DNA from 2 places in the Alicyclobacillus sp. TC genome. Region 2 is predicted to be linked to the other one. Evidence: a T-box and tRNA genes for the amino acid it is inferred to sense, from the RefSeq annotation. Region 2 holds a T-box; the other holds one or more tRNA genes.
The links. A T-box is a leader RNA that pairs with one kind of tRNA and senses whether it is charged. The one in region 2 lies ahead of tyrS (tyrosine--tRNA ligase), so its partner is inferred to be a tRNA-Tyr.

Region 1 (16,209 bases), 720 kb from region 2:
TGGAGTATTTTCAACAAGTGTATCATCTACATAGACATGAACAGGCTGATTCCCTGAATTGTTTACAGAATGATTAAGCTTATAGTATTTTTGAAAACTTGTTGGCAACTCCATATTCCAGTCCGATCCATTCCATTGACTAGTTACATCCCATTTTTGAATGGCATACATAACATACCAAATTGGCATATAAGTCGTGTAGTCACCACTGTTAGGATCCTTAGCTTGAATTCCCAACGGATCGACTACATATTTCCCGTTCATTTCAATTTCCATTTTATGCAACGGATATGGAGATGCTTTTACCACCGGTATTGAGGAACCTCCCAATACCAGAGCACCTGACGTAGCTAATGTGGAAATCGCTAACCATTTTTTTCGATTTTTCCATACTTTAAACACACTTTTTCCTCCTCTCAGTCCATGGGCACTTAACGAAAGAATTCCACCAACCAGTCGGATGGCCCATCAAATAGTCTGCCGAACGGTAGGTAGATTCTTATCTCTTTAAGACGAAATTTTACGGTAATATATATGTCAGAGTCTGTCGAAAAATGAATATTCTTATTTTTCATATAAAGAGGTTTTTCATTACTTTTTTCGCATGATAAAGTATTGACTGTAATCCTCCAAATTTATTTGGTAATTTTGTATTACCATAAAATCATTTTATTTTTAGAAAACTATTTAATGATGAGGTGAGCATTTTGCGCTTATGGCACCAAACATTAATTACTCGCTTACCCCGTCAACAATTGCTGGGCCAGCATCGAGAATGCTGTGCGTTGCGTGGTAAAGGATGGATGAAACCGCATTCAACTGTTAACTATGTTTTTCAACATCCCATGGAATACTTGTTTCAGTATCATCAACTGGTTATCGAAGAGATGGAAAAAAGAGGTTACTATGTAGGACCTGAGTGGAAAAGACTACATTACCGCGGTAAACATCTTCCAGAGACAGTCGAATTAAGTTCAGAACATTTCACAACTTCCGATCCGATATATCCAGAGCATACCGATACCTATTTAAGAGAATGCCTTGACAATTTGTCGCAAAAAGGTATTTTTATAGATTTTCCAGAATCTCATCACTCTATAGACCGAGATTCATAATGAAAAATTTACAGAAAGGAACGATGGGTTATTTATCGCATCTCGTGATGCCGAATAAATTTTATTCAACATATATGATCCTATAAGATTCGTATTCACGAGCGTTGCATTAACGTGATTTGAATATTTTGATTTTTGCACTTTCCTAGACAAGTGCTGAAACAAGACAGCTCGTGGGAGATAGGTAGCATCATCCAGTTTTTGGACTATGGTTTTGCGATCCGTTTACCTCAGCGACCGTGCGACAACGACTCTTTCGCCTTACTCTTTTCGCTTTTGCCTGCCTTTTGACGTCCTCGTTGGCGGCCTGTGGATAGCGTTCGTCAACTCAGCCCAAGTTTTCCACAGCAACGTCTTTAAAAGTCTCTGGCATGTGAGTAACGTCGCTGTCGTGTTCAGACGGCGCCTGGTGAGAAACAGCAGCAGGTAAGCGATGAGCGCAATGTAAATCTGGTTCTCAACCGCCGTTTTGCTGGTGCCAAAGAGGGCTGTCGTCTTGAGATGCTGCTTCATCCACCGGAAGAAAAGCTCTATCTGCCACCGATTCCGGTACAACTCCGTCAGTTCGCTCGCTGGTGTGAATAAGTCGTTTGTCAGAATCACAATCCGGTTGTCCTTGGTATCCCGTGTTACGATTCGCCGTAGTTCATGCGCCATCTGTTTGCTGCCACTGCCCAGGCGAATCAGGTTGTCGTGGAGGATGCCTGGCTGGTCGTCGAGCTTAGACCAATTCCAGTCGAGCACCTCGTACGCGGCATTGTCTTTGAGCCTTGTGGCAAAGCGGATGTTCCGCTGACAGAAGTCATCCCACGTCTTGTAGTCGAGATATCCGCGGTCAAAGACGTACATGGCATCGGGACTGTCCACAAATGTGGAGAGTAGCTTTCCATCTGCGACCTTGGCGGATGTGATTTGCACCTTGTCTGGTGCAACATGGTTGGGGTCATGGAAGCACAACCGGGTATGTACCTTGACGCCACCTTTGGTCTTACGAAATGTCGCCCACTGGTACTTCGCCAGACAAAGTGGAATCGTCGTCGAGTCAATGACCTTGATGAGTCCAAGTAGCGGTGCGTAGGGCTTATCTGCATGAATGACCGCCATGGCTTTATCTACTAAATCAAGGAACACCCTGCGGAATACGTCTGTCGGAATCCTGGCACAAGTTCTCGAAAGCTGAGAGAGGCTGATGGACTCGATATCGAGTTCTCGCTGCAATGCACTGTCATTACGAACGGCAATTTCAAGTTCGCGAAGTCCAGAGGCGTTGACTAGTTGTGCATAGAGAAACAGGCGAAGAACAGCGGCTGTACTGAGCTTTTTCACATAGCGATCGGCACCGTGTTTCGTGATGGAAGCTTGGAGAGAATCGGGATCGACCAAAGAAAACCATTGACCAAAACAGGATTTCCAAGTAGCGTTATCCATGCGTAGAGTTCCTTCTCGTGGATTTGGACAGTGCTACCTGTCCTCCATGATAAGGGACTTTTTATTTGTCGCGGGACACAAATCACCGAACCATATGAACATTATGAAAACATTAATGCAACGCTCGTGATTCGTATTCATATGTGATTTCCCAATCTAATTATTCCTTAAAAAATAAAGAAATACGATATATACACCATATACCGCATATTTATTCGTATGAATGTGACGTCTTATCCTAGCATATTGCAACTTTTTCCAGAACACGTACAGACGGTATGTTAGTGACTAGACACTTTGCAGTAATACAATCAACGCTGGGTTGACGAAAAGCCCATTCAATCAATGCCCAAGCCATCTCTGTAGCATATCCTTGTCCTTGGTACTTGGGGATGATATCATATCCCATTTCCACATTCCCGAATTCATCTGGTGAGGATTTGAAACCCATCGTTCCAATCAAAATAGCATCCGAAACATGGACAATCATGCCACTCCATTGTCCAATACTCGGATCTCGCTCGAGTTCTTCCAATGTCATTGGCAATACGAATTTTCGAACAGAATCGCTTGGAAAATCGTGAGATACTTCAAGTCCTAGTATTTGGGACAACCTTGACTTATCTTCCATAGCTGTTAACACTAATTCTTGATTCCATGACACCATACGAAGACGTTTCGTTACTAAATTCGCCAATTATAGCTCCCCTTAACGGGGATTGAAAAACAACCAATCCCCTAGAATTTTTGATTGAGCACTGGACTTTATACAATATACATAGTCACACTCTTTTTATATAAGATAGATCGAAGTGTATTGCAATTTACAGTTATCTTTATTTAACTTTTACTTTAATTTAGAAAATTTTTCTCAAAAAAGTCGAATGTCTTTTACAAAGCTTCACCAATTGCAACTTGAAAAGACAACTACCTTATATGATATGCGAAACTAGATGTTTACGACCCAATCAAACCAACGTCCATGTCCATCTGTTAACGCAATGATTTCATTAAATTCTTCACCTTTTATATAATAGTCCAGATGTAATTTCCCTAAATCAGAAATATTGTTGTAAAGATGGAATACATCTCTCATAGCACCTATTGATTTGACATGATCTATTAATTGTGTCTTTAGTTCATTTGGCATTTGATTAGCTACGTGTGTGTGAAAAATACATACAGTTGAATCTTGAGATATTTGTTCAACAATCTTAGGTAGTAATGAAACCCCGTCTCCTTCAATCAAATTTACAGGATTTTTATTCAATAGTTGAGCTGCCTTTTCAAATAACTCCAACCGTTCTTTATGTTCTGGCCAAATCAATGATTTGAGCCATAAGTAATCATGATGATTGGATAAATCAATCACATGCAGATCGATTCCAATTTTTGTATAAACCGGAGGGCTGATTGGAGGGAATTGCGGAATATTCCCATTTCTCAATCCCGCAGTTAAGTGCACACCCGAGTTTTGTTCTCCGTACGTGTCATCAGTTCCATATGAATAGCTGTATTTGTCCCATAATAGTTGTAGTCCTGCACTTGTACCTATTTCGATAAGGGATAGGGGTTTATGCACCTTGTTATAGATGTAAGAGAAGCTTGGGTATAAATAAGTGCAGCGTCTAATTTCATTGGTTTGAACCAAACGACTCTGAAGAAGATCGATAATTTCATTTTGGTGTTGCATACAGAAATCCTTAAACGAAGGGAACACCTTCTCCACGGGAAGAGGATTCACTGTGATACTTGGATAAAACTCTTTTAATTCGTGATCAATTCCTGATAAAAGAAGATAATGGACAGAAGCCAATAACAAATTAGGAACTGGTTGCCCTTGCTTACAATGAGAACTCAATTCAAGTAATTCATTATCCTTTGAAATCTCTATAGCTAAAAATTCATACAACCTGCTGGAATCAGAACACTCCAGTTCAGCAAACCTCTTAAATCTCTCCGACAAAAGAGCAGTATCCATACAATAAACTCCTCCAATTGAAAATAGGATAGGATATGAAATGAACTGATATTGATACGAAATATCCATAATCACGAGTTATGATGTTTGATAAGGTCTGACATTTTCCCTATTTTTAATTTTAATAGAATTGAAAATTTTTCAATAAAAGAAAATTCCAGGAGGCTGGTTAAACGCACTCCTGGAAACGGACAAAATTTATTCTCTCATATCCACTCCAGACTTTACCGACTTGTCATCTCACAAACATGCGTTGGAAAAATCAGTAGCAGGAGTGGCGTGGAGCAAGTCTCTTTTTCCACGTCCAGTTTTTAATCTAGAATCTGCATTAATAGTTCAACAGATATTGTTCCCGTTCCCACTCAGTAACCTGCATACGATACATACTCCATTCAATACGCTTGGCTTCAATGAAATGATGGAAAACGTGATCGCCTAAAGCTTCTCTTAAAACAGAATCCTTGGCCAAGACTTCTATGGCTTCACCAAGCGAACCAGGTAAGCTTTGAATGCCAGCAGCGATTTTTTCTTCTTCTGTCATAATATAGATATTTCTATTGACGGGTAGAGCTAATGGCAATTTTTTCTCAATACCATCTAACCCTGAAGCTAACATAACCGCCAATGCCAAATACGGATTACAGGAAGGATCGGGACTGCGCAGTTCAATACGCGTACTAGAACCACGCGCTGCCGGAACACGAACTAAAGGAGAGCGGTTTTTGGCCGACCATGCCACGTAGCTAGGCGCTTCGTAGCCTGGCACCAGTCGCTTATAGGAATTTACCGTCGGATTACAAATTGCTGTGAACGCTTGCGCGTGTTGCATCAATCCAGCCAAATAATGTTTGGCTATTTCACTTAAGCCAAGTTCATCTGTTTCATCATAAAACGCGTTTTGCTGATTGCGAAATAACGATTGGTGACAATGCATGCCAGAACCATTGATTCCGTACACCGGCTTTGGCATGAACGTGGCATGAAGTCCGTACTGTCGAGCAATCGTCTTTACCACTAGACGAAATGTAGCAATATTATCTGCCGCTTCAAGCGCATCCGCATATTTAAAATCAATTTCATGCTGTCCAGGAGCCACTTCATGATGAGACGCTTCAATTTCAAAACCCATAGCTTCCAGTGTCAGGACAATTTCTCTACGACAGTTTTCACCCAGATCGAGCGGAGCCCAATCAAAGTATCCACCTTCGTCATTGACTTCTTGAGTTGGCCGACCTTCAGCGTCAAGCTTAAAGAGGAAAAATTCCGGTTCCGGTCCAACATTAAATGCAGAAAATCCAGCTTGATGAGCACGCTCCATCACCCGTTTAAGCACAATTCGAGGATCGCCTTCAAACGCTTGACCGCCTGGCAGATAAATATCACAAATTAAGCGCGCGACTTTTCCTTGACTGGAGTCCCAAGGAAAGACCAACCACGTGGAACGATCAGGCACTAAATACATATCTGATTCTTCAATTCGCACAAAGCCTTCAATCGATGAACCATCAAACATAATCTTATTGTCCAGCGCCTTAGCCAATTGATCGACTGGAATTTCTACGTTTTTAATAATTCCGAGCAAATCTGTAAACTGTAAGCGAACATAACGTACATTCATTTCTTCAGCTAGCGCCAAAATTTCTTCTTTTGTCCGTTCCTTGCGCAAGTCATCACACCCTTGAGTCATTTTTTCATTCTTAACGTTTCCGATAAAAACGCGATAAATCACCTAAAAAGAGTGACTGAGCACTGGCGCTGCGGCCTTCGAGCAACTCTCGCTGGATTTGCTGGTAAACTTCTTCATCCGATAAATCACGGACAGTTTTTGAAAGGACGTTTTCCTTCATCCGCTTGCGAATGGTGTGTAAACTTTCCCCATTTTCCATCCACTGTCTAATGGTCATGAGACGTTCGACATCGACAAAAGAAAATTGCCGTTGTTTTCCTTCTGACCTTTTAGGAGAGATTAGACCCTGCTCTTCATAATACCGAATCTGCCGCGCGCTCAAACCTGTCAGCTTTTGTACGGTACCAATGGAGAAGAGAGGCAAGTGCCGACGCTCTTCCAGATCCACGGTACGCCCCTCCCTCACTCTGGATTAATCTTATCTTACTCAAAGACAAGCTACAGGTAAATGAAAATGTAAAGTTTTCTGACTTCATCTACAAGATTTTTAGATCTGAGAGTGACGTAAGTGAGCAAGCACCTGCGTGAGACGTAAAACTGCCCAAAAACCTTGTTCGTAAGTCAGTCCACCTTGAAGATAGGCACGATACGGAGGACGCAAAGGAGCATCGGCAGAAAGTTCAATGGATGACCCTTGAATAAAAGTCCCGGCTGCCATCAAAACAGGCGTGTCATAACCAGCCATATCACCGAATTCTGGAACAGCAAAAGAATCTACTGGCGCGCTTGATTGGATGGCAGTCGCAAATGCCGCTACTTCTTGGCGCGAATGAAATTCAATTTCTAAGACAATATCCGCACGCGTCTCATGCGCTAAAGGAGAAACTCGATAACCAAGTTCATGCAAAGCATGACTTGCAAGTACAGATATTTTTAAAGCTTGACAGACAATATGAGGCGCAAGAAATAAACCTTGATACATAGAGCGCAAATAACCTTCTGTTGCTCCTAACTCCGCACCAATTCCGGGAGCATAGAGTGAAACCGCCGCGGCATCTACAATCGATTTCTTGCCCACAATATATCCGCCTGATGATACAAGTCCACCACCAGGATTTTTAATAAGCGATCCGGCAGCAAAATCTGCACCAACGGCTGTAACTTCCTCAACTTCAACAAATTCTCCATAACAATTATCTACACCTAACCACACGTCAGGTCGTAATGTTTTCACAAAAGAGAAAACGCCTGCGAGCTTGTCCAAAGAGAGCGCAGGCCGAGAACTGTAGCCACGGGATTTTTGAAACATGACCAGACGAGTGTTGGGTCGCAAAGCTTGAATGATTTGTTCTGTCTGCGGCATACCTGTACCATCAAGCTCGACAACACTACTCTCTATCCCCCACTCGCGCAAACTACCTGGAGATTCGCGTAAACCTACCACAGCTTGCAGGGTGTCGTAAGGCTGTCCAGTGGCAAACAAAACGTGATCGCCCGGACGACAAAGCGCAAAAAGAGAGGTAGAAAGCGCGTGCGTCCCAGAAACAAACTGTGGTCGAACCAATGCTGCCTCTGCAGCAAAGACACGCGCGAAGATACGTTCCAATTTTTCACGACCAGCATCGTCTATTCCGTATCCATTTGAACCTAACAGGTCACTTGTCGATACACGTTCTTCTGCAAAGGCGTCCATTACCCGTTTCTGTATATGAAGAGCATTTTGCTCTAGACGACGAAAAATTGGTTCTACTTCTAACTGCCTTGCTTGTAGCCATTGAAAATCGATGGAAGACATACAAATAGTTCTCCTTTATAGAAGATAACTGAGTCATCGAAAAATGAAGAATGACTGTAGTCGAGCGACCAATCAGCGGTATAGCACTGACCGACATTGTAACACAAAGCGCTTAACAGCATTTAAAAGCTGATGTGCCAATCCTCGAGACGATCTGTTGTCCACTCAGCAATAGCCGTCCAGAAAGAAAGAGCTACTAGAAAAGAAATGGTATATCGGCTTGATATCCAAAACGAAGAACCGAGTGCCAAAACACCGCCAAGCATCAGTAAGGGAATACCTAAACGGCGAGAAAGCGTGTCTTCTATGAGCCAATGGTCCTGGTGATATTGTAAAAGAGAGAGCATACACTCTAAAAATATCGCCATGACTATGCCCCAAACGGCCAACCATGTCCCAACAAATAGTAAGGAACACAACCACATAACGACGATCAAAGAAAATTTACTCAACAATTGACGCCTGGAAATCGGAAGGCTCAACGGAAAAAAACGCAATGCTGAAACTCCAAAAAACATTGCTAGCGCCACATGCGCTTGCCAAGCGCCGGCAATTAACAAACAAAGACCTGTAAATGGGAGCACATGCCGTCCGATTTTCGCGGCCAATGTACGTTCTCCACGTCCCAGCACTTGCTCGGCTTTGAATACATCATCCATCATCTGCAAACTCCAGATAACAAGCAGCAATGAAAGAGTTGGGCGCAAAAAATCAAGCCAGTCTCCAGACATGCTGTTTTACCTCATCAATCGCTTTGTCTTCTGTCCCCTGTAGAAACACTACTGGAATTTTTCCTAATGATTTACGAATATCGCGCTTCTTCCATTTAACTTTCAGTAGTTCGGTCTTCGTCATCACTATGAGATAAGCGCGTCGTGATTTTGCGTATTCATACAGTTCTAAATCGACACCTTCTAGTTGTAAATGAAGACCACTTGCTTCTTTCTCTGAATGATAGATTGACCGTTGTGGCCGCAAAGCCCTTGTTGCATCTATAACATGAATGATAATTTCAGCTTGAAGCAGCAAACGCAAAGTATGGGCCAACGACTCACGACGCACACCTTCTAGTTCCGGATCATCCACCAGTGATTGCGTATCTCGCAGAATCCAGCGTTTTTGCAGAAAGCCCTTTTTAAGCGTTAACTCCATCGGCTCCATTTGCTCAGATGCGTGTTCCTGCAACCATCTCTGCTGCTCGGAAGTTGCCCTTATTGGATATGGATGAGATACTCTACGACTCTCTGCCGTTTTAGCCAATGCCCTGCAGAGTGAAGTCTTTCCGGAACGAGCTTTTCCTACCACAACCACTTCTGAACATGGGCGATTCAAAAAACATCCTCCTCCCGGAAATCTTCGGCTCTTAAAGTCATTAATTCCTCTCTGGAAACACGAGATCGCTGAAACAATCGCGATGCCTGATGACGGATCGCTTTCTCTATCAAATTGCGCACAAAACGGGCGTTACTAAACTCTCGAGAAGCATCCAGAAGCGCTTGTTGAATTTTTCTTCGTAAAATAAATTCAGCATCCGGTGCTAGTTTGTATTGATGTTCTTGTGCTGTTTGCCTGGCAATCGCAATCAGAGAAGAGAGCGTGTAGTCCGGAAAATGCAAATGAATGGGAAAACGACTGGGTAAGCCAGGATTTGTACTCAAAAAATATTTCATCTCATTCTCATAACCAGCAATAATCGCTACAAATTGATTGCGATAATCTTCTATTCCCTTGACTAAACAATCAATCGCTTCCCGGCCAAAATCTTTGTTTCCACCACGTGCTAAAGAATACGCTTCATCAATAAAGAGCACTCCACCAAGCGCCCGCTGTATACTCTCCCTCGTTTTTTGCGCTGTGTGGCCTATATACTCGCCAACTAAATCGGCACGCTCTACCTCGACCAAATGACCCTTCTCAAGCAATCCGCAGTCTCGAAACATTTCAGCAATTAATCTTGCAACTGTGGTTTTTCCTGTCCCCGGGTTGCCTGAGAAGACCATATGCAAGACCAACGGATCGGTTTTAAGCCGAGCCAGCCGACGTTGTTCCTGAATATAAACATGGGCAAAGATTTGTCGGACCATCTCCTTAACTCCATCCAGACCAACAAGACTATCCATTCTAGAAATAATCTGCAGCAAGCGTTCCCTGGTCATATGCATAGTACTGTTTGCTTCATCAGTTCTGTATTTACCCGATAATCTAGATAGCGCTTCGCCAACTGCCATATTACTTTGTTCAAATTCATCAATGACTCTGTACTGCGTAGGGCGTACTTGATTCCATCTGTTTTTGGAGGGCACCCGTTGTCACCTCAAATCATCTTCAGCGCTGGTACTGAGGTAGCCTATGCTTCATTCGCGATTTGGGTGAATGCCTAGAAGACGAACTGAAGAAACAAAACAAAGAAAGAGGAAGGTGGATGGAGAAAGTTTTGAGACAAAATAAAACAGACTAAGTGTCAGCTCTGTCATCCTCTGGATAAGAGTTAACTCTTAGTCTGTTTGCTCGAACTCGATTCTGGCGGAGTGAGACGGATTCGAACCGTCGATACGGCTTATAACCGTATACTCGCTTAGCAGGCGAGCGCCTTCGACCTACTCGGCCATCACTCCATAAAAAACTTTGGTGGGCGTTGACGGGTTCGAACCGCCGACCCTCTGCTTGTAAGGCAGATGCTCTCCCAGCTGAGCTAAACGCCCATACATGTTTAGTTTCTGGAGCTCCCAACCAGATTCGAACTGGTGACCTCATCCTTACCATGGATGCGCTCTGCCGACTGAGCTATGGGAGCGAATGAATGGCTCCCCGAGTAGGATTCGAACCTACGACCCTCCGGTTAACAGCCGGATGCTCTACCGCTGAGCTATCGAGGAAAATGTGGTGGAGGTAGACGGATTCGAACCGACGACCCCCTGCTTGCAAGGCAGGTGCTCTCCCAGCTGAGCTATACCCCATGAATCACCATTCTACCACAAGGCAATTTTGATGTCAACCTGAGAATCAGGTGGTCGGAGCAGCGGGATTCGAACCCACGACCTCCTGCTCCCAAGGCAGGCGCGCTACCAAGCTGCGCTATGCTCCGATGGCGTGCCCGGAGAGATTCGAACTCCCGACCTCTTGATTCGTAGTCAAGCACTCTATCCAGCTGAGCTACGGGCACAACATCCTGGCTGGGGGAGAAGGGATCGAACCTTCGCATGACGGAGTCAAAGTCCGTTGCCTTACCGCTTGGCTATCCCCCATTATTTGGGGTGAGCGATGGGAATCGAACCCACGAATGCCGGAACCACAATCCGGTGCGTTAACCACTTCGCCACGCTCACCACTTTGGCAGGGGCGGCAGGATTCGAACCCACGACATGCGGTTTTGGAGACCGCCGTTCTACCAGCTGAACTACGCCCCTATTGACCGAGGTTTCGAGAGTTCGCCTCCTGCTTACTCGTCCATCCTCTGCCTGCTGATTGCCTTGCCTGGTGGAGGGGGAAGGATTCGAACCTTCGAAGCTTCCGCAACGGATTTACAGTCCGCCCCATTTGGCCACTTTGGTACCCCTCCGCTACTGGAGCCAGCGACAGGAATCGAACCTGCGACCTACTGATTACAAGTCAGTTGCTCTACCTACTGAGCTACGCTGGCGCCTCATCAGCGACAAGTCATAACTTATCACAGTTCCCAACCCTGTGTCAACTACATTTTCATGTTTTTTTGCATTCAATTGCGCATGAAAAATGTTCAAAAAATTGCTTATTATTTGACACAGGGTTGCCTACTCTAACGCGTTAATTTTCGTCGCTTGCAGAACTCTCTTCCGCGTTCATCAGATTCACGGCACGAAGCGGAATAAACGTGGAGACAGCATGTTTGTATATCATTTGCTGTTTCCCGTCAGCTTCCACAACAATGGTAAAATTATCGAACGCCTTAACATTTCCACGAATTTGAAACCCATTGACCAAATATACGATGACTGGTATTTTCTCTTTTCTAACTTGATTCAAAAAAGTATCCTGAATATTTACCGGCTGTTTGCTCACGCCGTTCACTCCCTGTTCATTTCGTTCAGGTGTAGCGGCGTCGCTTGACTGTATCCGACTACACGCATGCAAAAGTTTACTCGTCAGCATATTCTCTCTGAGGGAGAGTAATTCCTGCTAAAAACTGCTCAATCTTCTTCCGCGCTTGTACTACAACTTTATCTTGCGCATAATCATCCATTTCTATCCATATCGCTCGCGGATCTTGACGCAAAAAACTGATCTGCCTTTTTGCCAAACGACGGGTGTTTCGCTTAATGAGTACAACAGCTTCTTCTAAAGAAATTTCAGCACGCAGTGTACGTACCAATTCTCGATAGCCAATCGCTTGCATTGACTGTGCGTCTTCCGACACACCTGCCGCCAGCAAACGCCTCACTTCATCGAGCCAGCCACTCGCCATCATCTCGTCCACACGCTTATCAATTCGAGCGTACAGCCAATCACGCGCGCCATTAAGTACGAGCAGCAATACATCTGATCGATCACGATGCGGCTGCCATTGATAAGACTGAGACATGGGCCGTCCTGTCAATTGATAGACCTCCAACGCACGCACAACTCTCCGCACATCATTGATATGCAGACGAGCTGCTGTGAGCGGATCGACCTTATACAATTCCTGATAAAGAGCCTCACGGCCATGATTGGCAGCGTAATCTTCCCAATTCTGACGCAAGGAAGGACTGGATGGCACGGTCTGAAAAGAGAGTCCATCCAGCAATCCTCGCAAATAGAGGGTTGTTCCCCAACAACAAGTGGTAAATGTCTACGCTGCGCAATGTTGGCTATCGTTTTTTTTGCGTAGTTTACAAAATCTGCCACGCTAAACGATTCGTCCGGATCAACCAAGTCGATGCCGTAATGAACGACTCCCTGCATTTCTTCAGGAGTAACTTTACCCGTACCAATATCCATTTGTCGATAAATTTGCATCGAATCGGCTGACAAAATCTCCGCTTCCAACTGCTTGGCAAGTTCAATTGCCACAGAACTCTTTCCAACTGCTGTAGGACCTGCTAGACAGACAAAGGCCAATTTACGTCCCCTCTCTCTCCCAGATGCCGTAACGTACACGTCCACTTAACTTATCCGGTTGAATGGGCAATCGCCTCCAAATGGAATCATGAGCACGTGCCTTGATCACCACACGCTGCCTGGTCACCCGGCAAGCTTCAGCAAAGAGTATCTCGTCAAGTGGCTCCTTATACGCAAATGGGCGCAATGCAGCGATGCCAGGAGAGTTCATGATGGGTTCCTGGAACATAGGATCGATATAAATTACATCATATTGCTGATGACTACTCTGGCGCAAAAATTGCAGTGCGTCTTGATGCAGTAAATCAATCCTCGAAAGCCAAGTTGAAATTTGTTGCGGCAAATGCTCTAGACCCTCTGTCTGTGCGTGCTGAAGCATTCGATAAATGACAGGACTTTTCTCAAGAGCTGTGACTTTTCCCTGACGACCAACTGCATAGGATAAAACGACAGCATCGGATGCTAAGCCACAAGTTGCATCTAAAACCCAATCTGACGGGCGAATTTGTGCAGCCTGCAAAAGCCTGTCGGTACCTCCTTGAAGAAGTGTTTGCAATCTAAGGGTCGACATTCCGGGGTGATATTGCAGGCCATTTTCAGTTTGATCACGATGATAAAAAACGGGCCAATCCGCGGCTACAACAATCACTTCTGCCCCAGTATCCGAAAAGATTTTGGCTATGCTTCGTGAATCACGCGTTACCCATTTTGCGTCAAAAAACTTAGCCAATCGCTGCGCGTACTGAATAGCATGGCAGTTTTCCTCCTGCCGGACGGGTGTGACACACACCCATTTTTTATAACCATCAATCTCCAACTCAGACAATGCGGCGAAATCCTTTCTCCAAATCGTAACTATTTAACTCTAATAAAACAGGTCTGCCATGCGGACAATGAAAAGGATCGTCCAATTCTACCAATTCCTCACATAAAGCCAATATCTCTTCGTCAGATAACCGATGGTTGGCTTTAATCGCGGCTTTGCAAGCTTTTTGAACGATTTTCAGACGCAACTCTTCAACAAAGGCGCCTGACGGAGCCTGTTTGGCTATCTCTACCAAATCATCAAAAATCCGTTGCGTTAGCTGCAGAACATCAAGCCCCTCCCAGACGAGCGGTACCCCTCGAACACATACATCCAAACCACCAAATGGTTCGATATCGAGACCGAGTAAGGCGAACACTTCTTGATGCTGCATCCAAATACCGTGAGCCGAAGCTGACAGTGTAAAAGTAAGAGGAGTCAGCAAGGGCATTGTGTCTGCAGACAATTGCATTTGTTTCAAAAATTTTTCGTAAAGTATGCGTTCGTGAGCCGCATGCTGATCGATGATGTACAAACTTTCTCCATCTTCGGCAATTACATACATCCCTAAAGCTTGACCAATAGGACGCAATTGCCAATTTTTAACTCTCTCTCGCAAAGAAGAATCCTGTACTTCTTCGTCTTTGACTTCACTTGGCAACACAGATTCTGATGCCAGTACTGCTTCTGGTTGGACTGAAAATTCGTACGCTTGCGAAAGCGGATGAGAGAGTGTATTTTTTTTAGAGTTTGTCGACATGTCCATAGATTCTGCACGGAGACCCACAGACTGCTCACTGACCGATAATTTGGCTTCAGAGAACGTGGTTTGGTTTTTTTCGTTCTGCTCAAAAAAGGGTACCTGATAGGATGAAATTTTTTCTTGAACACAACTAGTTACAGGCCACTTGGGTACCAAATGCTTGTCCGAAAGCGCGTTCTCCACCATACGTGTAATCAGTTGACTGACGTCTCGTTCTTCGCTTAAGCGCACTTCACTTTTGTGGGGATGGATATTCACATCAGCCAAGATAGGATCCATGTCGACAAAAAGAGCGTAAATAGGATGTTTTCCCACCATCAAACGTGTTCCGTAGCCTGCTGCGACAGCTTGATGTAAAGACAAATTACGGATTGGGCGATGATTAAGAAAAAGATACGCGTGATTGCGATTACTTCTTGCTTGCTGAGGCAAACCGAGCCAGGCGGTAACTTGACAAGTAACTGAACTTTGACTGGCTTCTAACAATTGTGTAGCTTCCACAGGCCCTAAAAGTGCAGCGAGTACCGACCGTTGACCACCGCGACCGCTACTTTGAAAGACAACTCGTCCCTCGTGACTTAACAAAAAGGCAACATCTGGTCGAGAAAGTGCCGCTCTTTGCACAACATCAACAATGCGTGAAAATTCAGTTTGAACACTGCGCAGATATTTGAGTCGGACAGGCGTGTTGTAAAACAAATCTTCCACGACAATACGAGTGCCTGGCGGCGCTCCTACTGGTTTGGGTCCATCGGTAATGGAAGTCCCTTCAATGCGCAGAAAAATGCCATGTGTTTGATCGGATTGACGCGTCGTCAAACTGACTTTAGACACTGCAGCAATAGCAGCTAACGCTTCCCCACGAAATCCGAGCGTTTGAATACGCGTCAAATCCCGAGCATGAATAATTTTACTGGTAGCATGTCGCGAAAACGCCAGCACTGCATCCTGTTCGTCCATGCCCACGCCATCGTCTTCGACGCTCAAGCGTCGTATACCGCCTTCTTCGACCTCTATTTTGATACGCTTAGCTTTGGCATCAAGGGAGTTCTCAATTAATTCTTTTACACAAGAAGCTGGCCGTTCTACCACCTCTCCCGCAGCAATTTGATTGGCCAGAGCGTCGCTCATGACTTGGATGACACCCATGACATCACCTCCTTTGCACGAGCAGACCACTCTTCCAATTTCTGCAATGCCTGCAACGGCGTAATCTGCAAAACATCCAATTCAGCCAAAGCACGCAAAATTTCAGCAGCATAGTACGAATTTTGCGGCTCACTATGCATTTCAGCTTTAGTTTTCACACCGAAAGGAACATTTTCTTCAGAAGCTGCCAAGTGAAGTGTCGCCTCGCTAGCAAAACTAGAGAGATAAGACTGCGCTTTGGAGAGCACCCAATCTGGTATACCCGCTAATCGAGCCACGTGGATGCCATAACTGCGATCGGCAGCAGTCATAACCAATGTGTGCAAAAACTCGATATGATGCCCCGATTCCGCTACCGCCACAGAAGCATTCTGCACGCCAGGCAGTTGATGTGCATGTTGCGTCAACTCATGATAATGCGTTGCAAACAAAGTTAGCGGTTTATTCGTTGCCTGCAGAAAATCCATAAC
Region 2 (16,209 bases):
GACCGTATATGTTGAACCGCAAGCTGTACTCGAGCAGGGAGAAAAAGTACGGGAATTGCTGGTTCGTGAAGAACGGGAAATTGAAAAAATTTTACAACAACTGAGCGCTTTGGTAGCTGAAGTAGCGGACGAATTGCGAGAAAACTGTCAGCTTCTCAGTAACTTAGACGCCTGGTTTGCCAAAGCTCGCTATGCATTGAAGCATCATTGCAGCAAACCGAAATTGAATTCGGATGGATACTGGTTATTGCGTAGTGCCCGTCACCCACTTCTTGATGAGAAACAAGCGGTCCCAATTGATCTGGAATTAGGCCGCGAATATCGCATGCTTATGATTACCGGTCCCAACACTGGGGGCAAAACGGTCACTCTCAAAACTATGGGTTTGCTAACGCTTATGGCTATGGCGGGCTGTTTTATTCACGCGAATGAAAATAGTGAAATCGCTTTTTGCCGAACTATTTTTGCGGATATTGGTGATGAGCAAAGTATTGAACAAAGTCTTTCCACCTTCTCCTCACATTTAAAAAATATAATTCACATGCTTCAACAGGTTCATGAGCAGGATTTAGTGCTGCTGGACGAACTGGGGGCAGGGACTGACCCGGGAGAAGGGGCAGCGCTTGCCGTCGCTATTTTAGAAACATTAGCCGAATGTGGAGCGCGCGTTGTAGCTACCACTCACCATGCAGAGCTTAAAGCGTTTGCTTTTCGAGAACCGGCCGCCATCAATGCTAGCATGGAATTTGACGTGCAAAGTTTACAGCCAACGTATCGATTGTTAATTGGTGTACCTGGTCGATCCAACGCTTTTGCGATTGCTCGACGTCTCGGTTTACCGGAAAAAATTATAGAACGAGCGTCCCGCTATATTTCCAATGAACAGGAAGAAATGGATCGGTTGATTGGTGAAATGGAAAAAGCTCGCAAACAACATTTGGAGGCCTTGGCGGCAGCTGAAGAAGCGCGAAACAAAGCGCAGTCTTTGGAAGAACAGTACCAACGCGCTTTGGTCGAATGGGAAGAAGCATCTTCCAGAAAAGAAGAAGAGCTTCTTCAGGAAGCGGAACGTGTACTGGTAAACGCTCGCCAAACTGCGGAACGCGTTATTCAAGAATTACGCAGGGAACGAAAGGACTGGAAAGATCACGAGTTTGTCGAGTTGCGTAAATCTTTAGAAGAGGCACTGCCAACACGAAAAAACATTCAGAGAGCCAAGAGTGGCAACAAAAAAGCTATTGCTGTCGGACAAGCCGTGCGCGTGCTTTCGCTTGGACAAAAAGCGGAAGTGATTGAGCTATCTGGCCAATATGCGACTGTCCAAATGGGGCCATTGCGAAGCAAAATTGATGTAAGAGATTTGGAGCCTATTGAAGGCGCAAGTAAGCCAACCGTTCAAGGCGTTCGTGTGAAAGGCGGCGAGAGCATACGTATGGAAATCGATGTACGCGGCGAAACAGTCGAAGATGCCTTGTTACGTATCGATCGTCACCTAGATGCAGCAATGCTACAAGGTCTAGGTCGTATTGTAATTATTCACGGTAAAGGTACAGGTGCTTTGCGTACCGCCATTCGCCAACATTTAAAGCACCATAAAGCTGTTAAGTCGTTTGCTTCCGGAAGCCTTGGCGAAGGCGGCGATGGGGTTACGGTTGTGTCAGTCCAGGTATGAGGTCCGGTGGTTGTGATGCTTCAGGCCATAAATCATCAGGTAAAGGAACTGGCAAATTCGACGGAATTTGCTTGGATTGAGTCTGTATAGGCGAATGTATGCGAGAACAAATTTTGTCTGGCACGCTGCCACGCTCAAAATACTCCTTGACTGCTCGATGAGTCATAAGGCATTGTAGATTGGCTAATTCTCCAGTATCTTTGCATATTAAGGCGCTGGTCACAGTTTCTGGTACTGGAAAATTTGCTTGTGCGTTCAAAAGAGGTTTCATCATTGCTTCCCAAAGTTTCATTTTCGTCTGATAAACTCGCATGGGAATGGATTGGTTGTGATTGTAGCCAGTCCACACTCCCAATGTGTAATCAGGCGTATAACCAATAAACCAGCCATTTTCCTCATTGTCTGTGGTGCCTGTTTTTCCGGCTATATTAATATGTGGGTAAGTTTGATGAATATGCCATCCAGTTCCCCGCTTCACTACATCTTCAAGCATAGAAGTGACAATAAACGCTGTGGAGGGACGGAAAACTCGACGTGATACAGGTTTCGCTTGATATAGCAGATGTCCATTGGCATCCGTGATTTTTTCTATGAGATAAGCTTGCCGCCAAATCCCTTGATTGGCGAGCGCGGTGTAGGCGTCCGTCAGTTGTGTGACAGAAAGACCATGTGTCATACCGCCAATGGCGCTGGCTAGTTGCACATCCTTTTCCACCAAGCTGGAGCCACCAGTCAAAGTCTGCGCGCCAATAGGTAGACCTAGACGCTCAAGATAGGCAAAACCTAATTGTGGAGAGATTTTTTGCAATGTTTCGACGGCAGGTACATTGAACGAATGAATCAGCGCTTCGCGAACAGAGACGTCGCCACGAAATTTTCCATCATCATCTTTTGGAGCAAATAAAGGTTTTTTGGAAAAGATCGTAGGTCGGTCAGAAAGAATGCTGGCTGCTGTAAGCTGACCACAATCGATAGCTGGCGCATAATCAAGAATTGGCTTGATGGCCGATCCCGGTTGACGGGCCAAGTTTGCATGGTCAATTTGATCGTCACGGTAGTCGCGTCCTCCACTCATAGCCAGGATGCCTCCAGAATGGTTGTCAATCAGCGTCATACCGGCTTCCAGTAAATCGTATTGTTGTGGATGTACAGGATTTGGCAAATTACAATTGGATAAACTCGGGTTATTTGCAAGAATGTCTTCTAAACGATTTTGCAGATGTGCATCCACCGTAGTATAAATTCGTAATCCAGAGAATGGCAGTGCGTTGATGGCGGATTCTCTATTGGCATATAAACCGTGATCGACCAATAACTGAGCGACAAGTGGCTGAATGTCATCGAGCATTAAGTAAGGGTGATTGCCAAACAGAGGCATGTTGGGGTGCTTCAATTCTTTTAAAATCGGCTCATTCAGCGCCTGTTGATATTCTGCTTTGGAAAGTGTGCCGCAACGGTACATTTCCCCTAGAATCCAATGACAGCGAGTCAAAGTGGCGTGCGGATGTTGAATTGGATGAAACTCGCTTGGATTGTTCGGGATTGTTGCCAAAAAGGCTGCTTCTGCAGGTGTCAAGTTTTGCAAGGATTTACCTAACATAATGTGTGCAGCTGCCTTGACACCATAAATTTGTTTACCATCATACTTGCCGAAATACACATGGTTTAAGTAATCAATTAAAATTTCTTGTTTGCTAAGAAAATGATTGGCTTCTATGGCCAGAACCGCTTCTTCTAATTTGCGCTCTAGTGTGCGTTGTTGCTCTGGAAAATAGACTAGTTTAATGGTTTGTTGGGTAATCGTACTTGCTCCGCTGACAATATGATGCCATACGACGTCTTGATAACAGGCGCGCAATAGTGAAAGCGGTGCAATCCCTGGATTTTTAAAAAAAGTTTTATCTTCAGCGTCTACATACGCTTGCACCAGTAAGGGCGACACTTCTTGAAGAGAATGAATGCTTTCAAAATCTTCGCTGCGGGCAAAATTGCCAAGCCATTTTCCGTTTCTGTCGTATACTTCTGTAATGTGTGGCTGTGATGCCAGGCGATTGACATCAAGCGTTGGCAAATGGTGGGCTGCTACATAGCTGTAACCGCCAGCTGCGCCAATCAGAAAGAGAGCGGTACTGACACAGACACCTGCTACAATTGAACTGACAAAGCGCATTCCTTTTTGCCAGCGAACCACTTTGGAACGGCGTTTTTGGCGATGCTTGTATCTCTTTGTCATGACCGCAGGTCTCCTCTCTTTCTATACATCATGCATCAAACTATGGACAGTTATGAGAGCCATTGACAGCAGATTGGCTTCTGTTATAGATTGAATCAAAATCATTGTTTCATGCTGTTGACGCAGAATCAGTAGGCAGGAAGAATAAAAAGGTCCAGAGAGTCGGCGGTTGCTGCGAGCCGAACCTGCTTCCAGGCTGAACTTACAACTGCTGAGGTTGTGTTTGCACTTTTGCAAAGACACGGATGGGTCCGTTATCGCCTGGAGTGGCTGAAGTGTTTTGAATGGATTCTTCAGCAATTCAGGTGGTACCGCGGGGAATAACACCTCGTCCTGTAGTAGGATGAGGTGTTTTTTATGATTCCTGGGAGGTATAACTTCCCATTTTATTTGATGGAGGTCGATCTCGATATGACGGCTGCGCATGTGCCGGTTGAAATTGAAAAAGAAGTGGAAAGACAGTTTGCCATGATTGCTCAAGGTACGGCGGAAATCGTTCCCGAAACAGAATTGAAAGACAAGTTGCGCAAATGTCTGATGGAGAACCGTCCTTTGCGTTTGAAATTGGGAATGGATCCTACAGCTCCTGATATTCATCTTGGTCATGCCGTTGTTTTGCAAAAAATACGGCAAATGCAGGAATTCGGCCATCAAGTTCATTTGGTGATTGGTGACTTTACTGGCCAAGTGGGCGACCCTACAGGAAAGTCGGAAACACGCACACAACTGAGCAGAGAACAAGTTCAAGAAAACGCCAAAACTTATGTCACTCAGGTTTTTAAAATTCTCGATCCGAAACGGACAGAGATTGTCTACAATTCAAGCTGGCTTTCAGCGCTGACATTTGCGGATGTGGTTCGCTTGGCTTCCTACGTGACGGTGGCACGCATGTTGGAACGGGACGATTTTCATAAACGTTATGTAGAAAATAGACCTATTCACATTCATGAGTTTTTTTACCCGCTCATGCAGGCTTATGACTCAGTTGCATTACAAACCGATATTGAATTTGGCGGTACGGACCAAAAATTCAACCTTCTCATGGGGCGCACCTTGCAGAAAGAGTTTCAACAGGACATGCAAGTTGTTTTGATGATGCCGCTTCTCGAAGGGTTGGACGGCGTGCACAAAATGTCCAAAAGTCTCGGCAATTATGTAGGTGTTAATGAAGATTTACACACCATGTTCGGCAAATTAATGTCGATTCCAGATGAATTGTTGCCAAAGTATTACCTTCTGCTTCTCACTCCAAATCAAACGGAATATGAGAACTGGCTCCAAAGTTTAAAAAATGGCACTCTTCATCCCCGTGATGCCAAAATGCAAGTGGCTGCTGAACTAGTAAGACGTTTTCACGGTGACGACGCAGTACAAAAAGCGATTGAACATTGGCAACAGGTGTTTCAAAAGCGAGAACTGCCATCCGATATTCCAGACGTATCCGTGTCTGAATCTCTGATCTGGGTGGTGAAAGCTCTGACAGAATTAGGGCTTGCCAAGAGCAATGGAGAGGCTCGCCGGCTGATTGAGGGCGGTGCGGTTCGTTGGAATGGAGAAAAAATTGACAATGTAGACGCTGAGTTGAATTTTTCTGATGGGGATATTTTGCAAGTGGGCAAGCGGCAATTTGTGCGCATTCGCCTGTCCTAGTTTTATTTTTCGATGCATACAAGAAGCATGGGGGGTGCGCATCCATGCTGCGTCGAAAATTTCACGCGCGCCGCTCTGCCCGCTCTTCCTCCGTGGAAGTGCAGGCAGGCGCAAAATTTTTTTTGCGGCTCAGATTACCGATGGTTATCCTTTTATTTACTGCTGCACTAGTATCTATGATGTTTTCTGCAGAACGACGTCTTCAACCCGTCATGGTTAGCCTGGCTGCTACAGAGGCGCGTCATGTTGCTTCAGAGGCGTTGACACAGGCACTCGATACTGAACTGCTCAAAATTTCAGATGCTGATGAACTTGTCAGTCTCTCTCCAGCGCCGGGACAGAGTAATTTAACAGTTGCTCGGTTCCATCTGCACGCTCTCACAGAAATTCAAGCAGATGCTACTCAAAGAGCTAAACAGCTAATCAATCAGGTTAATCACACTACAATCTCTGTACCGATTGGCCAAGCCATTGGTGGACCGCTTTTCTCTTTGGCTCGCATGAGCGTACCTGTACACCTTATTTTACTTGGAAATGTTCATTCCACTTTGTATATCGATTCAAGTAATACAGGACTTAACCAAGCCGTCCATGTTTTAAAATTGCGTTTAGTAGCAGATGTCAACGTGATCGCTCCATTTGTCTCTTTGCCTCTTAGTGTACAGTCCGACGCACCTCTGGCTGTCATTGTTATGTCAGGTCCGGTTCCTGGGGCTTACGCTGCTGGCGGGTGGAACAATTATAGCCATTCAAACGGACAAAGTTCGACAAAATTTTCCGCTCCCCGATAGGAAAACTCATGCTGGAAGTCGAATTCATCTCTGTCATTTTGACTAGGGTATAGGAGATGGGGGCGAAGTTCAGTTGAGTTTGGAACCACAATTACAAAATTCAGAGCTGCCCAATCGCAGTTCGTCACCACTACACAAAGTACGAGATTGGTACAGGAAAAAAGTTCCTTTTTTATCCATTCAAATTAAAATTGGTGGAACATTTGGCATCATTTTACTGAGTATTATCGTGATTGGCGTGGTCAGTACGGTGCAATTGTTAAACATGCGCAGTCAAATACAGACGGTAGCCACAAAAGATGTAGAAATCTTGCAGGACGGGCACCGACTACAGGAAGATCTGCTATCTATGGATTCAACCATGCACAGCTATCTTATGACGAATAACCAAAATCTATTGAACAATGGCTTTTACGATAAATCGGGCGATTTTATAAACACTTACCATGTACTCGAAAACTTGCTGGCCGATAATCCAAAGAGCCTTGCAGAACTTGAGAATGCCAAAGCTCAATTTGTCAATTATTCTACCGAAGCGAATGAATTGGTAACGTATATGATGGACGATGAAGGGAAACAAGCATTGCAGTTGGTTGCAGAGGGCAAAGGCACACAAAGATTAGCCAATGCTTCTGACTCCATCAATGAATTTTTAAATACGGTGCAAACTTCCGCCAATCGTTCTGCTTTACACCTCAAACAAACTGTCAATGTTACTTTTGTAGTATTGGGAGTCCTTATTTTATTCACTATTCTCATTGGCCTTATTTTTGGAATTCCTGCAACGTTTCAAACTCCCCGCAATATTAGACGAGTTACGCGAATTCTCGATCAAATTGCCAGTGCAGATGGGGATTTGCGCCGACGTATTGAAGGGGTGCACAGCCGTGATGAGATTGAAAAATTAGCTGAAGCCACCAATCGGGTGTTAGCCTCGGTTGCTGATTTAGTGCGCAAAGTTGTGCAGACAGCCAATACGTTGGCGTCCAATGCACAAGATTTGACAGCTTCCACGGATGAGACAGCCCATGCTGTCAATGAAATTGCTGAAACGGCTGGCGAATTTGCACTTTTAAGTGAAAAGGCCGTTCTCTCCTTGAGTGACATGAAAGAAGGAATGGCACGCGTGGAGGAACAGGGGAACGCTACTGCTAGCCGTGTACAGCACGTGCTTCAAGCTGTGGATGAAGTGGTGAAAGCGACGGAACAGGGAGAGGCAGCTGTCGTACAAGCAGAAAGTACCATGCAAACTGTCGCTGAAATTGCTGCTAAAACCAATGAGGAAGTTTCTCGCTTGGCTTCATCATCAAAAGAGATTAACCGTATTCTGGATACCATCCGTGACTTGGCTGATCAGACAAACCTTCTTGCGCTCAATGCTGCGATTGAGGCTGCACGTGCTGGTGAAGCAGGACGCGGCTTTGCGGTTGTTGCTCAAGAAGTGCGCGCATTAGCGGAACAAAGTCGCTCTGCGACCTTGGAAATCGACGAGATTGTTCGGCAAAACGCCGAACTCACTGAACGGGTTACCGAAGTGATGCAAGAAGGTGTAGTTTCTGTTGAGGCCGGTAAGGCAGCAAGCGTGCAAACCAAATCTGTACTGAATGGTATTTTGCAGGCTGTGAAACAAGTGGTTCCCACAACAGACAGTATCGCAGAAAGTGTAGAAAAAACCCGTGCAGTTGTACAAAGTTGTCTGAGTGTCATTCAAACTTTAAATGCTTATATGGAACAAGTGGCTGCCGGTTCACAAGCTAACGCCGCTAGTACAGAAGAAAGTTTGGCAACGGTTGAAGAAATATCCGCAGCCTCACACGAATTATCTCATTTAGCCCAGGAACTGCAATCCTTAGTGGGTACTTTCAAAGTCTAAATTTCCTTTCATTCTTCTCTGACATTCGACTGGGCGCCTGCATATACTGCCGCAGACCGTGCGCGGAAAGTCTGACTTTCGCGCAGAGGAGGGAATCGGTAGTGAAAAAATATGTTGTGCGCCCAGGAGACAGTCTTTACAGTATCGCCAAGAAAACTGGCGTACGAATTCCACTCATCCTAGCAGCCAATCCAGAAATAACATCTCCAGCCAAACTTATTCCTGGCATGACACTCAGTATCCCGGAACTTGGTAAATCATCTGCCGGTGGGCAGAAAAAAAGTAAAACCAGTAAAGCAACCGTGAAAGTGCCCAGTTATTTTGGGTTTGTTTGGCCGCATGTGGTGCAAGAAGGTGAAAACGTAGAATCGCTTTCTGAACTCTACAACGTTTCAGTTTTAGAACTTTGTCATTTAAACGGAATGAGCCCAAGCGATACACTGGATCCCGGACGTGTGGTCTACATTCCCAGTGCTGCACCTCCCAAGAACATGATGAAAGATAAAACGGTGATGCCAACCGGATCGGAAGAAAATATAAACGACTGGGAAGGCCCCCACACACATACAGGAGGATTGCGCAAAGATATAGGCAGTCCAGCGGCTGCTGAAAGCAGTTATGATTTGTCTTCTTGGTCTGATATTTTGACAGATACGCGGGGCAATCAGAAACAGTAGCCTTCAACAATGATTTGCCTGCATCCGGCAAGACTCCTGTGGGTGGATTAGATGATGAGGGATGGTCAGATACCATTACCTATGACAAGGGTTGACTACACATGGCTCTGCTAGCAGAGGGTGCTATTCGTGAAATCGCATCCTATTACAGGCTCAATGTTATTGCCAGTATAGAAAGACGAACTGTGACAGGTTTGATTACCGCAGATGGGCAGAACTATGTCTGGAAATTTGCAGAGGAGAAAGACAGTGAGAAACGTTTAGCAGCGTTGTCGAAAGTCTCTCAACTTTTGCAGGAAAAAGGTATACGTTTTGCTGTAGCTTTGCCTAATCAGAATCATGTATATTTAACCAGACTTCACACCATTCCATCTCTCGGCTATTTGCAACCTTGGTTACCTGGACGGCATTTGAATCTTGGTTTGCCGAATGAACGAATGGCGGCTATCCATGCGCTGGCCCAGCTTCATCAAATTCCAGTCCAGCGCATGGACGCCTCTGTTCTTTCTCACCATACGCCATTGCAGCAGAGAATATTTCTCAAGGCAAGAGCACTCTCCGGTGTCTGGAAGGATGCTTGCGAACGCTGTCCGCCACTTGAACCTTTCTCGGTTGGTGTGCTGAAGCAGGTTGCCCAGGTGCTGGAAGAGCCGGCTCCGTTTTATCGTCAGCTTGTAGAATTTCGCCAGCTATCCTTCTGCCACCGCGATTTAGCTCCCCATAATCTTCTTTTTGGACCAGCGCAGGAGGTACAGTTGATTGATTTTGACCAGTCAGGTTTGGACGATCCGCTTTATGACGTGGCTCAAATAGCTAACCACAGTTTATTTCTTGGGAATCTTCAAGCTGGCGATTGGCGGAAGATGATGGATGCTTATGTGGAGGCTGCGCATTTGTCGCCTTTGCGAGAACGACTTCTTTGGCGGATTTTGGCTTGGCCGGATATTCTGGCTCGGTCTCTTGTGGAATGGGCGAAACGAGGCTATCCGGCTGACGATTGGGCGCGTGTGCATTACGCACTCAAATGTGAATCAAAAAGGCGTCAACTTCTATACAGTGACAGTCCTTATCCGATTCGCATGTAGTTCTCAGCTTGCATTCGTCAGGTGCCTAGGTATACTAAGCCTAGGATTAAGCAGACGAAAGCAGGTCTGTATAGGACAGTAATAGATAGGAGAGTTGCGATCGTGGATCGCCTACAAGTGGTTCTTGCCCAGTTGAGTCCAAGACTGGGCGACTTTGAATGGAATCTGGACAAGCATCATGAGTGGATTAGGGAAGCTCGGGCGCGTGGGGCGCAGTTAATTATTTTTCCTGAATTAGGATTGACAGGTTATCAAGTGCAGGATATGACACTGGACATTGCCAGACCTCTCGTTCATCCGCAAATACAATCTTTAATAGAGGCTAGCCGCGAAATCGATATTGTCTTTTCTTTTGTTGAAGAAACATCACACCATTTGTTCCATGTCAGTGCTGTTTACGCATCTGAAGGAAAAGTACGAGCTGTTCACCGCAAAGTATACCTACCCACTTATGGGATGTTTGATGAGCGAAGGTATTTTGCGCCAGGAACACGTTTTCAAACATTTTCTGGTACGCCTGCTGGGTCTGCTGGAATGCTTCTCTGTGAGGATGCCTGGCATGTCACCAGTCCATATTTGTTGGCTTTAGGCGGTGCAAATTTCATGATTGTTACAGCTTCTTCTCCAGCTCGTGATGTGACAGACGCTCATTATTTTGGCTCACAACGTTTTTGGCGTGAACTTTTACGAGTATATGCACAAACGTATGGCTGTCCTATCGCTTTTGTGAATCGAGTAGGTGTGGAAGATGGTATTTCCTTTTTTGGGGGCAGCGGTGCAGTCAGTCCTGAGGGTGATTGGCTGTTTACTGCTCCTACGGTGGAAGAGGGAATGTTCTCAATTCAACTCGATTTGCGATCGGTACGGCGAGCTCGCTTCAGTACGCCTATCTTACGAGATGAAAGACCCTTGTTGGTTCAGCGCGAGCTGGAGAGAATTTTGCGTCAACGAGAAGAAACTCAGTGTGATTGGGCGCCAAACAGTCAGCCAGAGGGGGAGCGAACATGAAACCTGAAGTTGCCAATCGACTGCGTCTGAATGAGGATTTAACACTGGCGCTGCTAGAACGATTTATTCGAGATGAAGTCGATAAGTCAGGGTTTCAACGAGTGGTCTTTGGTCTCTCTGGCGGCATCGATTCGGCGTTGGTTGCTTATCTTGCAGTTCGCGCGCTTGGTCGTGATCGGACGCATGCCGTTTTAATGCCTTATGAGACGAGTAGCCCAGCCTCTTTGACGGATGCGTTTGCGGTTGTCCATGATTTACAAATGCCGCATACGGTCGTTCCTATTACAGCGCCAGTAGACGCTTATTTTGCTCAGGTTGATGCTCTGCTTGGCAGTCCAGCGACACCGCTCAGGAAAGGCAACCGTATGGCGCGCGAGCGCATGTGTACACTCTTTGACTTTTCAGCCCATTTAGCTGCACTTGTTCTTGGGACAAGTAACAAGACAGAGTTGCTGCTTGGCTATGGCACTCAATTTGGCGATATGGCTTCAGCGCTGAATCCCATTGGTGATTTATACAAGTGTCAGGTGCGTCAACTATCCAACGCTGTTGGTGTGCCACGGTCGATTTTAGAGAAAGCGCCAAGCGCTGATTTGTGGGAAAATCAGACAGATGAACAGGAACTTGGATTTACATACGATGACGCTGATGAAGTACTTTATTACTTGGTAGATGAACGGTATTCATTGGACGAGACCGTGGCGCTCGGCTATTCGGAGGCTCTTGTTTCGCGGGTGATTCAACGGGTAAGGCGCAATCAGTACAAGCGCAAACCACCTGTGATTGCCAAAATATCGCCGCGTACGGTTGGTATTGACTTCCGATATTTGCGAGATTGGGGGAATTGAAAGATGTCAGGCCACTCTAAATGGCATAACATACAGCGTCGCAAAGGCAGGCAAGATGCCATTCGGGGGCAGTTGTTTACGAAACTGTCCAAGGATATTTATCATGCAGCTAAAGAAGGCGGCGGCAATCCGGATACCAATTTTCGTTTAAAAGTGGCAATTGAAAGAGCGAAACGAGAAAATTTGCCAGCAGACAGCATTGCTCGTACAATTGCTAAAGCTACCGGATCGTTGCAAGGAGCACATTATGAGGAAGTACTCTACGAAGGATATGGTCCAGGCGGAGTAGCCATCTTACTGGATATTGTCACAGACAATCGCAATCGAACAGCAGCGGATATTCGTCATATCTTTAAAAAACGAGGCGGCAATCTTGGTGAAAGCGGAAGTGTTGCCTGGATGTTCCGGCGGATTGGCCGTATCACGCTCAAAAAAGATACGCTTTCTTTGAATGTTGACGAACTGATGCTTCAGGCTTTGGATGCTGGTGCAGACGATTTACGTGAAGATGAAGATGAATGGGAAATTGTCACTTCACCTGAAAACTTTACAAGTGTTCGAGATCATCTGGAAAAACAGGGCTTGACTTTAGAAGATGCAGAATATACTTACGAAGCGGTAACACCCATGGAAGTTGATCCAAGTCTGACAGAAGAAGTGCTCGATTTATTGGAGTCATTAGAAGCGCACGATGATGTGCAGAGTGTCTATACTAACGCTGAACTATAAAATACAGAGTCTTATCGGCGGTTTTGCATAAGAACTGCCTTCCTTGGCATGATAAGAGTGACTTGGAGAACAGTTTTTATGGCAAATGAGGTGATTTTCATGCATTGGCGTTTATCTATCGCTGCTGTCTTTGCGCTGCTTTTTTGCACCACAGAAGTCATGTCTACAGTGCAGTGTAAAGCTGCAACTCATATATCTCAGAATGATTTTCAGCAAGTGAAAGAAAAATCGGGTCATTCAGCAACACGCGCTAAGCGTTTGGCTCTTTATTGGACAGTGGACGATCGCGGTCAACAGACGTTGCAAATGGCTTCGATGGGCGATGGAAGTGTCAGTGCTTTTGCAAACAATGCTTCCGATTGGAAGTTTAATCCATTGCTTTGCGGCTTTTTTGGCGTACCAGTTTTTGAGCGTCATTTGCAGGCATCTGGTACAGCAGAGTCAGAATCCGTTTAATGACTGTTTTTGTCAAGTAGGAAAACGTGTGTACTATGGCGAACCTCTTTTATGGACACGAGTCTGTCTCGTTCACAGTCTCGCGATTTATAAAGGAGGCTTTTCTTTTGTCATCCTTGCGCGTTATGGGGATAGACCCTGGACTTGCTCGTATGGGGTATGGCATCCTTGATTCTTATGGAAATCAGCTACGCGCAGTCGTTTTTGGCTGTTTGGAAACACCAGCCAATACTCCTTTGGCAAAGCGTTTATCCATTTTGTTTCATGGTTTGCAAACGTTATTGGAGCAATATCAACCTCAGGTCATGGCGGTAGAAGAATTGTTTTTTAACCGCAATACCACTACAGCATTTACAGTGGGTCAAGCTAGAGGTGTAGCGATTTTGGCCGGTTATGAGCATCAGGTTCAACTAGCAGAGTACACGCCTATGCAAGTGAAACTTGCCGTCACTGGATATGGCCGCGCGGATAAAGTCCAAGTGCAGACGATGGTTAAAACTTTACTCAGTCTCCCAACCGTCCCTAAACCAGACGATACAGCAGATGCTCTTGCTGTTGCTATAACGCATGCTCATATGGCACCCTTTGTGGCGCAGGAAGAACGGATTCGTCGCGCGCTTTCTGGAGGTACAACGCCATGATTGTGTTTTTGCGCGGCAATGTTTTTGCTATTCATGAAAATGCGGTCGATCTCGATGTCAATGGAGTAGGTTATCGCGTCTTTGTGGCCGAACGTGTTCTTCATGCGCTCAGTCTGCATAAATCGGCTTTTCTTTATACTTATCAACATTTGCGTGAAGATACACAGGAATTGTATGGATTTTTACAGGATGAGGAACGCGGTTTATTTCTGAAGCTATTGGCCATATCTGGTGTTGGTCCCAAAAGCGCTTTGGCCATGGTGGGCAGTACGGATGCAGAGACATTCATCCGTTGGATTGAGTCGGAAGATGTTGATACCTTGTGCCGTTTACCGGGGATTGGGAAAAAAACAGCTTCTCGATTGATTCTGGAGTTGAAGGGAAAATTGGTCGTTCCCATCAGTCCGTCAGCCAATGTGTCGACTCCAACAACTATTTCTTTACCTGCCATGGATAAAGAAGTAGTGGAGGCACTCATTTCTTTGGGATACAGTGAGAGAGAGAGTCTCGATGCCCTAGCCAGTGCTAGGGCAGAATTGCCTGACGCCTCTGTAGAGACATTGCTCAAAGCAGCACTCCAAAAATCTTTTCGTGCTTAACATCAAGAAGTTGAGCGTTTCGATATAGTTATGCAAGACTCTAGCAGTTTTAAGAAGAGGGGGACACAGGTGTGGAACATCGAGTGGTTTCAAGTGAATGGGCCCCAGAAGACCCTGCGCTTGACAGTGTTCGCCCGCGGTTTTTGGAAGATTATATTGGTCAGGATGGCGTTAAAGAAAATTTGCGCATTTTCATTCAAGCTGCCAAAGATAGAGGAGAATCGCTCGATCACGTATTGCTGTATGGCCCTCCAGGTTTGGGTAAGACTTCTTTATCAATGATTATTGCGAATGAGCTTGGCGTCAATATTCGCATTACATCAGGCCCAGCTATAGAACGTCCAGCGGATTTGGCTGCTCTCTTGACCAATTTACAAACAGGTGACGTTCTTTTTATTGACGAAATTCACCGTCTTTCACGTTCGGTTGAAGAAGTACTTTATCCGGCTATGGAAGATTTTTCGCTGGATATTATGATTGGCAAAGGGCCGAGTGCACGCAGCGTTCGACTGGATTTACCTCCTTTTACGCTGGTTGGTGCAACGACCAGGGCAGGTTTGCTTTCTTCACCTTTACGTGATCGGTTCGGAGTGATACTCCATCTTGATTATTATTCGATAGATGATTTAGCTCAGATTGTCACTCGTACCAGCCGAATTTTACGCCTTGTAGTGGACGATGAAGCAGCTAGAGAAATCGCCAGGCGTTCACGCGGTACGCCGCGTATCGCCAATCGTATTTTGAAACGGGTTCGGGATATCGCTCAAGTACAAAAGGCGTCTGTGGTGACCGAAGATATTGCTCGACAAGCGTTGAGTCAGTTGCAGGTAGACAGACTTGGTCTGGATCAGACAGATGTTCGCTTGTTAAAAACCATCATTGAAAAATTTTCCGGCGGTCCCGTAGGACTGGATACACTTGCTGCTGCTATAGGAGAGGAAGCTGGAACAATAGAAGAAGTTTATGAACCATTTCTTTTGCAGCAAGCACTTATTCAGCGGACACCGCGGGGGCGCATAGTAACACCTTTGGCTTATCAGCACTTTGGATATCCATTGCCAAGCAGTGCATCAGAACGTTCCATAGAAGAATTACCGCTATAATTGACAGACGCCAACCCCTGAAAACGTCTGGACATGAGCGAATCTTATGAGCAGAGAGGTGGAACGTGTGGGCCTATTGCCAACGCGGCGTCGGAAAGCAGCCGATACGCGTGACCTGACCACATTGCTCCACGCTGCCAAGGCAGGAGATACAGAGGCGCGTGAGCGAATGCTTCATGAGTACACTCCGTATATCCTGAAAATTGCTTCCCAGGCAGCGCATCGGTACATCGACCGCCAGACGGATGATGAGTTTAGTATTGCCTTGTCTGCTTTTAACGAAGCTATCGACAGTTACGATCCTGAACGCAGCAATGGTTTTTTGGCGTTGGCTGAAACCATTATTAAACGCCGTCTGATTGATGAGCATCGCAGACAGCAACGTTCCGTGCAAGGAAATCCATGGAGTGATTTTGAAGTTTCTGATGAAGAAAACAATGTCATGAACTATGTGGAAATCCGATCCTCCTTGGAAGACTACGCAAAGGAACAGGAAGCAGCAGCGCGTTCGTACGAAATTGAAGAATACGAGCGTGAACTGCAGGTGTTTAAGTTATCTTTTTCTGCTTTGATAAAAGTTTGTCCCAAACATGAAGATGCTCGGCAAAATGCTATTGCGGTAGCTAAAATGATTGTTCGTGATGATCATTTGCTTTCCTATGTACGGCAAAAGAAATCCTTGCCTATGAAAGAGCTCGAGCAGTTGACAACTGTCTCGCGGAAAACGCTTGAACGACAGCGTAAATATATCTTGGCTGTTGTACTCTTGTTGGCTGGAGATTATCCATACTTGCAATCCTATGTAGCAGGGGTATCGGATGGCGACTGAAGGAGGTGTGGCCAG

Region 1: it has a tRNA-Tyr gene. The T-box ahead of tyrS (tyrosine--tRNA ligase) is inferred to sense a tRNA for this amino acid. The anticodon was not compared.

Annotation. Positions count from the first base shown of each region.
Region 1 covers NZ_CP044434.1:1,652,169-1,668,377, forward strand. The annotation lists gene FY534_RS08160 (hypothetical protein) at 1-402, opposite strand, end outside; gene FY534_RS08165 (TIGR02328 family protein) at 708-1,115, shown strand; gene FY534_RS08170 (IS4 family transposase) at 1,377-2,543, opposite strand; gene FY534_RS08175 (GNAT family N-acetyltransferase) at 2,782-3,240, opposite strand; gene FY534_RS08180 (DUF2332 domain-containing protein) at 3,493-4,524, opposite strand; gene glnA (type I glutamate--ammonia ligase) at 4,853-6,190, opposite strand; gene FY534_RS08190 (MerR family transcriptional regulator) at 6,222-6,599, opposite strand; gene FY534_RS08195 (methionine gamma-lyase family protein) at 6,699-7,946, opposite strand; gene FY534_RS08200 (hypothetical protein) at 8,069-8,677, opposite strand; gene FY534_RS08205 (GTPase domain-containing protein) at 8,658-9,278, opposite strand; gene FY534_RS08210 (AAA family ATPase) at 9,275-10,249, opposite strand; tRNA gene FY534_RS08215 (tRNA-Ser) at 10,468-10,561, opposite strand; tRNA gene FY534_RS08220 (tRNA-Val) at 10,573-10,648, opposite strand; tRNA gene FY534_RS08225 (tRNA-Thr) at 10,665-10,740, opposite strand; tRNA gene FY534_RS08230 (tRNA-Asn) at 10,748-10,822, opposite strand; tRNA gene FY534_RS08235 (tRNA-Pro) at 10,955-11,031, opposite strand; tRNA gene FY534_RS08240 (tRNA-Arg) at 11,033-11,109, opposite strand; tRNA gene FY534_RS08245 (tRNA-Gln) at 11,117-11,191, opposite strand; tRNA gene FY534_RS08250 (tRNA-His) at 11,197-11,272, opposite strand; tRNA gene FY534_RS08255 (tRNA-Trp) at 11,278-11,353, opposite strand; tRNA gene FY534_RS08260 (tRNA-Tyr) at 11,422-11,505, opposite strand; tRNA gene FY534_RS08265 (tRNA-Thr) at 11,511-11,586, opposite strand; gene hfq (RNA chaperone Hfq) at 11,730-11,984, opposite strand; partial or broken gene miaA (tRNA (adenosine(37)-N6)-dimethylallyltransferase MiaA) at 12,061-13,067, opposite strand; gene FY534_RS08280 (class I SAM-dependent methyltransferase) at 13,024-13,848, opposite strand; gene mutL (DNA mismatch repair endonuclease MutL) at 13,841-15,739, opposite strand; gene mutS (DNA mismatch repair protein MutS) at 15,718-16,209, opposite strand, start outside.
Region 2 covers NZ_CP044434.1:928,432-944,640, forward strand. The annotation lists gene FY534_RS04455 (endonuclease MutS2) at 1-1,672, shown strand, start outside; gene FY534_RS04460 (transglycosylase domain-containing protein) at 1,647-3,905, opposite strand; T-box leader at 4,014-4,244, shown strand; gene tyrS (tyrosine--tRNA ligase) at 4,317-5,555, shown strand; gene FY534_RS04470 (sporulation protein YunB) at 5,600-6,346, shown strand; gene FY534_RS04475 (methyl-accepting chemotaxis protein) at 6,420-8,219, shown strand; gene FY534_RS04480 (LysM peptidoglycan-binding domain-containing protein) at 8,321-8,896, shown strand; gene FY534_RS04485 (aminoglycoside phosphotransferase family protein) at 8,998-9,981, shown strand; gene FY534_RS04490 (nitrilase-related carbon-nitrogen hydrolase) at 10,084-10,989, shown strand; gene FY534_RS04495 (NAD+ synthase) at 10,986-11,837, shown strand; gene FY534_RS04500 (YebC/PmpR family DNA-binding transcriptional regulator) at 11,841-12,566, shown strand; gene FY534_RS04505 (hypothetical protein) at 12,645-13,022, shown strand; gene ruvC (crossover junction endodeoxyribonuclease RuvC) at 13,139-13,663, shown strand; gene ruvA (Holliday junction branch migration protein RuvA) at 13,660-14,262, shown strand; gene ruvB (Holliday junction branch migration DNA helicase RuvB) at 14,334-15,365, shown strand; gene sigI (RNA polymerase sigma-I factor) at 15,412-16,194, shown strand; gene FY534_RS04530 (anti-sigma factor domain-containing protein) at 16,209-16,209, shown strand, end outside.